Spirosoma aureum: one gene and its partner. The protein of the gene in region 1 binds, or shares a complex with, the protein of each later gene. Links are inferred from orthologs where the notes say so. Each region holds a gene or a part of one and is shown in the gene's direction. Other genes may lie near its edges. The genes, in order: secA and secY.

What was found.
Region 2: the proteins of secA (region 1) and secY are in contact, whole or in part, in a crystal structure (PDB 3DIN), measured with the Thermotoga maritima proteins. The link is inferred for Spirosoma aureum from one-to-one orthologs. Residues at the interface, in WP_004082002.1 of Thermotoga maritima: Glu261, Ala262, Arg263, Lys300, Ala301, Arg302, Thr303, Ile304, Ile305, Leu323, Tyr324, Asp325, Pro326, Val329, Ser330, Tyr333, Ile336, Lys340, Phe345, Val349, Glu363, Phe364, Tyr374, Ser375, Gly376, Gly377, Glu393, Ile395, Thr482, Ser483; in WP_004081795.1 of Thermotoga maritima: Glu108, Gly109, Glu110, Glu111, Ala236, Glu237, Arg238, Arg239, Ile240, Thr241, Ile242, Gln243, Tyr244, Ala245, Arg246, Arg247, Val248, Thr249, Gly250, Arg251, Arg252, Val253, Tyr254, Gly256, Ala257, Ser258, Thr259, Tyr260, Leu261, Pro262.

Annotation. Positions count from the first base shown.
Region 1 is NZ_CP050063.1:1,204,980-1,209,255, reverse strand. The notes cover bases 271-4,223. They hold secA (preprotein translocase subunit SecA), read left to right. Parts: upstream 271-624; coding sequence 625-4,023; downstream 4,024-4,223. Other genes in these bases: G8759_RS04900 (hypothetical protein), read left to right, coding at 4,141-4,223; G8759_RS04910 (SLBB domain-containing protein), read right to left, coding at 271-399. Outside these bases: more of G8759_RS04910, read right to left, coding at 1-270; more of G8759_RS04900, read left to right, coding at 4,224-4,276. UniProt on the Escherichia coli protein: Required for protein export, interacts with the SecYEG preprotein conducting channel.
Region 2 is NZ_CP050063.1:166,333-169,511, reverse strand. The notes cover bases 324-3,179. They hold secY (preprotein translocase subunit SecY), read left to right. Parts: upstream 324-1,021; coding sequence 1,022-2,338; downstream 2,339-3,179. Other genes in these bases: map (type I methionyl aminopeptidase), read left to right, coding at 2,371-3,179; rplO (50S ribosomal protein L15), read left to right, coding at 514-990; rpmD (50S ribosomal protein L30), read left to right, coding at 324-417. In the rest of the region: rpsE (30S ribosomal protein S5), read left to right, coding at 1-218; more of rpmD, read left to right, coding at 238-323. UniProt on the Escherichia coli protein: The central subunit of the protein translocation channel SecYEG. Consists of two halves formed by TMs 1-5 and 6-10.

The DNA of each region.
Region 1 (4,276 bases):
TAATTTTCGACTTGTATCCTTACGTACGCCAGTCGTCAATGACGAATCTGTTCGCTGAGAAAGATCTGTCGGCAATGTTCGTCCGGTTACAGTGCCCGTTTCTGTTTGAGGCTGTGATGTTCGCGTACGAAGGTCATTGATCCGTCTTCGCATCTTCGCTATATCATCCAGCGTATAGCCCTGCGACATTGCTGCCTGTTCAATCTGGGCTTCGCTTAAACCGCTGGCCTGTGCCCGCTTGTAAAAATTCTGTACGTCTTCGTCACTGAGTTGATCAACGCGCGAACGAGGGGCCTGGGCACTAGCCTGATACGTTCCTGTCAGTAGTAATAGTACTAAACCAATATAAAACGGTCCTATACGGTGGTTAAAACGTGACAATTTGTCGGTGGTACGCATGAACAGCGGCTGTTGGGCCAATATTTGATTCGCAAAAGTAATAGATTCCTTTTAAAACATCATTCCCATACAATAAGGTGTATCTGACAATGTAACACTTACCTTGTAGTCCCATTGTAATGCACTAAATTTGTGGAAAAATGGTGATCGGTGGTTTGCAACCAGCAGTGCCTATCTTACTGTCTGCTAACTACTGAACGAAAGCCGATACTTATTTCTGAAAATATGATTAATCTGATAGCTAAATTTTTCGGTACCAAATCACAACGGGATATCAAGGAGTTGCTTCCTTACGTTGAGAAGGTCAATACCGAATTTGCCCGGTTAAAAGACCTTTCCAATGACGAGTTGCGCCGGGTATCGGATGAGCTAAAAGCTCAGATCGCTGATGAACTTGGCGACATTGACAATCAACTGGCTGAACTTAGTGAGGCAGCCAGCCACCCCGATGTAGATGTTAACGAGAAGGAGCGTCTGTTTAACCAGATCGACAAACTCGAAGCAGATCGCAATGTCGAACTGGAACGTGTTCTGTTAGACATCCTGCCCCGTGCCTTTGCCGTTGTCAAAGAAACCGCCCGTCGATTTACCGAAAACGAGCAATTGACCGTAACCGTCAATGATTTTGATCGCGAGATCGCTTCCCGGAAGAAAAACGTCGTTATCGATGGTGATCAGGCCCACTGGGCGAATAGCTGGGATGCAGCTGGCAGTCCGATTAAATGGGATATGGTCCATTATGATGTTCAGATTATCGGCGGTGTCGTGCTTCATCAGGGTAAAATTGCTGAAATGGCCACGGGCGAAGGTAAAACCCTTGTGGCTACGTTCCCCGCTTTCCTGAATGGCCTCGCCGGACGTGGTGTGCATATCGTTACGGTCAATGACTATCTAGCCAAGCGTGACTCCGAATGGATGGCTCCGCTTTTTGAATTCCACGGTCTTCGGGTCGATTGTATCGACAAACACCAGCCCAACTCAGTAGCCCGGAAGCATGCCTACCTGGCCGATATTACGTACGGAACAAACAACGAATTTGGGTTCGATTACCTCCGCGATAACATGGCCCGCGAAACGGGTGAGCTGGTTCAGCGGAAACACCATTATGCTATGGTGGATGAGGTTGACTCCGTGTTGATCGATGACGCCCGTACTCCGTTAATTATCAGTGGCCCGGTGCCCCGCGGTGATGAACAGGATTATATTGAACTCAAGCCCCGTGTAGCACGCGTGGTTGAGGCACAGCGCAAGTTAGTCTACGATTTTTTGAACGACGCCAAGAAGAAAATCGCGGCTGGTGACGAAAAAGAAGGGGGACTATCGTTATTTCGGGCCTACCGTGGTTTGCCGAAACACAAACCGCTTATCAAGTTTTTGACCGAAACCGGCAATAAAGCACTGCTCCAGAAAACGGAGTCCATTTATCTGGCCGAAAACCAGAAGCTGATGCCCGAAGCCGATGCGCCACTCTATTTCACCATCGACGAACGGCATAATGGCATTGATCTAACCGAAAAAGGTATTGATTTTATTACAGGTTCGGGTGAAGATCCTAATTTCTTTATTCTGCCTGACCTGTCGATCGATCTGAATGCGATCGATAAAGACAGCGAATTTTCGGAACAGGAAAAAATTCTCCATAAAGAATCTGTCGTTCGTGATTACGCCGTCAAAACACAGCGCATTAATACCGTCAATCAGTTACTGAAAGCGTTCTGTTTATTTGAACGCGATACGGAATACGTCATCATGGACGGTAAAGTAAAAATCGTTGATGAACAGACGGGGCGGATTATGGAAGGTCGCCGGTGGTCGGATGGCTTACACCAGGCAGTTGAAGCGAAAGAAAACGTAAAAGTTGAAGACGCTACGCAAACCTACGCAACGGTTACACTCCAGAACTACTTCCGGATGTATCATAAGCGGGCGGGTATGACGGGTACTGCAGAAACCGAAGCGTCTGAATTCTGGCAGATTTATAAAATGGATGTGGTCGTTATCCCAACGAACCGATCCATTAGCCGGAAAGATGAAGAAGATAAAGTTTACCGGTCGGTGCGTGAAAAATACAACGCGGTCGTCGATGAAATTACGAGTTTAGTCGAAAAAGGCAGACCCGTTCTGGTCGGTACTACATCAGTCGAAAACTCCGAGTTGTTAAGCCGTCTGCTAACGCTGCGTAAAATTCAGCACCAGGTCCTGAATGCAAAGTACCACCAACGCGAAGCCGAAATTGTTGCCTCGGCCGGTTTGCCGGGTACGGTAACAATTGCCACGAATATGGCCGGACGTGGTACGGATATTAAACTGACGCCCGATTCACGGTCGGCAGGTGGTCTGGCTATTATTGGTACCGAACGGCACGAATCACGTCGGGTCGACCGGCAGCTGCGCGGTCGTTCAGGACGTCAGGGCGACCCAGGTACATCGCAATTCTTCGTATCGCTCGAAGATAGCCTGATGCGCCTGTTTGGTTCCGAACGGATTGCCAAAGTCATGGACCGAATGGGACTCGAAGAAGGCGAAGTGATTCAGCACTCCATGATCACGAAGTCGATCGAGCGGGCGCAGAAGAAAGTCGAAGAAAATAACTTCGGAATTCGGAAGCGGTTGCTGGAATATGACGATGTCATGAATTATCAGCGGGAAGCTATTTACAAACGGCGTCGAAACGCGCTCTTTGGCGACCGGTTACCGCTCGATATTGCCAACACAATGTATGACGTTGTGGAAGAAACCGTTAACAATGCCGAAGGCAATTACGAAGAAGTAAAGCTTCAGTTGTTAACTACACTAGGTGTTACGCCGGAGCTGACAAGTGAAGAGTTTGGCCGGTTGAAAAAACCCGACCAGATCCGGCGCTTGTATGACGAAGCTGAATCGCAATACCAGGCCAAGAACCACGCAATAGCCGATAAGGCGTTGCCCGTATTGACCCAGGTGCTCAATGAGCAAGGCAGCCAGATCAAAAATATTGTGGTGCCCTTCTCCGACGGTATTCATGAATTAACGGTTGTTGCTGATCTGCGGAAAGCTGTGGAATCGGGTGGACGAGAAATCGTGACGGAGATGGAAAAGGCCGTTACGCTGTCGGTGATTGACCAGGAATGGAAAGAGCACCTCCGCGAAATGGACGACCTGAAACAGTCAGTACAAAACGCGGTGTTTGAGCAAAAAGACCCTTTGCTGGTTTATAAATTCGAATCGGTGGAGTTGTTCAAGCGTTTCCTGAACAAAGTTAACTTCGACACGATCAGCTTCCTGACCAAAGCAGACATTCCGGCTCAGGAACCTGAAGAGGTACAGCAGGAAATTCGGCAAGCTCCAGCTCAGCGCCGGCCAGAACCACAGCCAAAGCTACATACGAACATGGAAGACTTTGACGATGATCACCTCGCCACAGGTCCGGAAGAGTATGCACGTAGAATGGCCGAAAACAACGCAATGGGCGCTGGCTCTCCACCCATGCCGGTCGAACCACCTCGCCAACCAGCGCGTGTAGCTAAACTTGACCGTAATGCGCGAGTAAACGTTCAGTACGCTGATGGCTCCGTAAAACGTGATGTCAAATTTAAGACGGTTGAAAACGATGTCGTAAGCGGCAAAGCAATGCTCATCGAATAACCCGATCAATTGTTGGTAGAACGCCCCCCGGATTGTATATTCGGGGGGCGTTTTTGTAAGAAACCAATGCTTATACAGAATGCTCGTATAAACATGATGAGCCGTTTTTTAAGGCAGATGCAAAACGCATTATTGGGGCTGGTTTTAATGGGACTTCTCTCTTTTTCTCCACCAGTTGGCCCTATCCGGCTCAGTCCTCAGTCGTTGCCCTTTACCCCAAAAGAGTTTTATATAGCGACTGTTACTGACCAGC
Region 2 (3,179 bases), 1.0 Mb from region 1 along the record:
TGAAGCCAGCAGCACCGGGTACAGGTGTTATCGCCGGCGGTGCTATGCGGGCTGTTCTTGAATCAGCTGGTGTACGCGACGTATTGGCAAAATCGAAAGGTTCATCGAACCCGCACAATGTAGTGAAAGCTACCTTAGATGCACTGCTGAAAATGCGCTTACCTCATCAGGTGGCATTCCAGCGTCAGATAAGTCTGGCTAAAGTGTTTAACGGTTAATTAGAAAGGAGCAACAGACATGGCACGAGTACGCATCACGCAGGTCAGCAGCACCATCAAACGACCGCTATCTCAAAAAAATGCGATCAAGTCGTTAGGCTTGGGCAAAATCAACCGTAGCGTTGAGCTGGAATACAACGACTCTTTAAAAGGTGCTATCAACAAAGTACAGCACTTAGTGAAGGTTGAAGAAATTTAAGTATCTTTGCGATTCTTTTGGCTTCCTGTTTGCCATGGCCTGGTGTCATGTGCGTATTGAGAGGTCAAAAGAATCGGTTTTTTTAATAATAATAACATGAATTTAAGCAACCTTAGACCGGCAAAAGGTTCCGTCAGAGAGCGCAAGCGAGTCGGACGCGGGCAAGGATCAGGCATGGGCGGAACGTCTACGCGTGGTCACAAAGGAGCGCAGTCGCGCTCAGGTTATAGTCGCAAGACACACTTCGAAGGTGGCCAGATGCCATTGCAACGTCGTGTGCCGAAATTTGGCTTTAAGAATATCAACCGCGTCGAGTACAAACCTCTCAATCTGGATTCGATCCAGGCCTTGGTTGACGAAACCAAAGCAACCGTAGTGGATATCGACTTCCTGCTTCAGCACGGGTTGGTAAGCAAAAAAGATCTTGTGAAAATCTTAAGCCGTGGTGAATTGACATCGGCTGTAGAAGTTCACGCACATGCTTTCTCGAGTAGCGCTAAAGAAGCGATCGAAAAAGCAGGTGGTAAAGCAATTGTGCCCGCTAAACAAGCGAAAGAGGAAGCAACGAACTAAGTTGTGAGCACGGCATCAGCCGCCTACTTTTATGAACCGACTGATCACCACGTTTAAGAATATTTTTGCAATAGATGAGTTGCGGAGTCGTATCCTCAACACGCTATTGTTTATTACGGCGTTTCGTCTTGGTTCAGCAATTGTGCTACCGGGCGTTGACCCTAACAAACTGAATCTGAATCCGCAGGGATTACTCGGTTTGTTAGACACTTTTTTGGGTGGTGCGTTCAGCAAAGCGTCTATTTTCGCATTGGGCATCATGCCATACATCTCGGCATCGATCGCTATTCAGCTACTTACCCTGGCTTTGCCTTACTTCCAGAAAATGCAGAAGGAAGGCGAATCGGGTCGTAAGCGATTGAATCAGATCACACGTGTTCTGACAATTGGTGTAACGGCAGTGCAGGCAATTACCTACATCCGTACAACGATTCCTGCTGAAGCACTCCTGATCGATCGAGGTCTGTTCACAATCTCCTCCCTGTTTATCTTAACCTCAGGCACGATCTTTTGTATGTGGCTGGGTGAACGGATAACAGACAAGGGCATCGGAAATGGTATCTCCATGATCATTATGATCGGGATTGTTTCCCGGCTACCGGGCGCTATCATTGGCGAACAGCAGTCGAGAGGAACAGGTGGTATTCTGCTGTTCGTACTTGAGTTAGTTGCTCTATACTTCGTTGTTATGGGAGCAGTTGTATTGACTCAGGCCGTTCGTCGGATTCCAATTCAGTATGCCAAACAGGTAATTGGAAACAAAGTGGTAGGTGGACAACGGCAATATCTGCCATTGAAACTGAATGCTGCTGGTGTAATGCCGATCATTTTTGCTCAGGCACTGATGTTTATTCCCGGTTATCTGTCGGGATTGTTTGCTGAGAAAAGCGATTTTGCCGCAGGAGTGCAAAATGCTTTCCAAAGCTATACCACCTGGCAATATAACGTTCTGTTTGCTTTGCTGATCATCATCTTCACGTTCTTCTATACAGCGATTTCGGTTAACCCGACTCAAATTGCTGATGACATGAAGCGCAGTGGTGGATTCATTCCAGGAGTTAAACCAGGAATTCAGACTTCTGAATACATTGGTACAGTTCTGGACCGGATTACCTTGCCAGGGGCGATCATGCTGGCGATTGTGGCTATCCTGCCAGCCATTGCTAACTTGCTGGGTATGACCAGTGGTTTTGCACAATTCTTTGGCGGAACGTCACTGCTTATCATGGTCGGTGTTGTACTCGATACATTACAGCAAGTCGAAAGCTATCTGTTAATGCGTCGGTACGAAGGATTGATGAAGTCTGGTCGCGTACAGGGCCGGACTAACGAGACAGTTGCAGCCTAACAAAAATGGCTAGTTCTGATAAGAAAGAAAAAATGATTTATTACAGGAGCGATGAAGAAATCGCCCTGATAAAAATCAGTGCTCAGGTACTTGGAAAAGCTCACGCTGAAGTAGCCAAGCTAATCCGTCCTGGCATTCAGACAAAGGAACTGGATAGGGTCGCCGAAACGTTTATTAAGGATAACGGTGGCTCTCCATCTTTCTTAGGTTATAATAAGTTTCCGGCTTCATTGTGTATATCGGTTAATGATGTGGTTGTCCACGGATTTCCAAGCCGATATGAGCTTCGCGACGGTGACATTATCTCGATCGATTGCGGAGTAAAACTTAATGGCTATCATAGCGATAGTGCCTATACCTATCCCGTTGGAGACGTTAATCCCGCAACACGGCGATTGCTGACCCGGACAAAAGAGTCACTCTATATTGGTATAGAAAAGGCTGTTGAAGGGAATAGGGTAGGCGATATTGGGTACGCCATTCAGACATACACGGAAAAATTCGGGTATTCAGTCGTTCGGGAGTTAGTAGGTCATGGCGTTGGTCAGAACCTGCATGAAGCTCCTGAGGTGCCAAATTATGGCAAACGAGGACAAGGACCAAAATTGCGTGAAGGTATGATTTTGGCGATTGAGCCGATGATTAACTTCGGGAAAAAAGGAATTTTTCAGGAGCGTGATGGCTGGACAATTCGAACGGCCGATCGTAAACCCTCTGCTCACTTCGAACATACAATAGCTGTTCGTAAAGGTAAAGCGGAGATTCTGACAACCTTTGAATACATTGAAGCAGTCACCGCGAACACAAGCCTGATGGTCGAAACACAGGAACTGATGGCGGC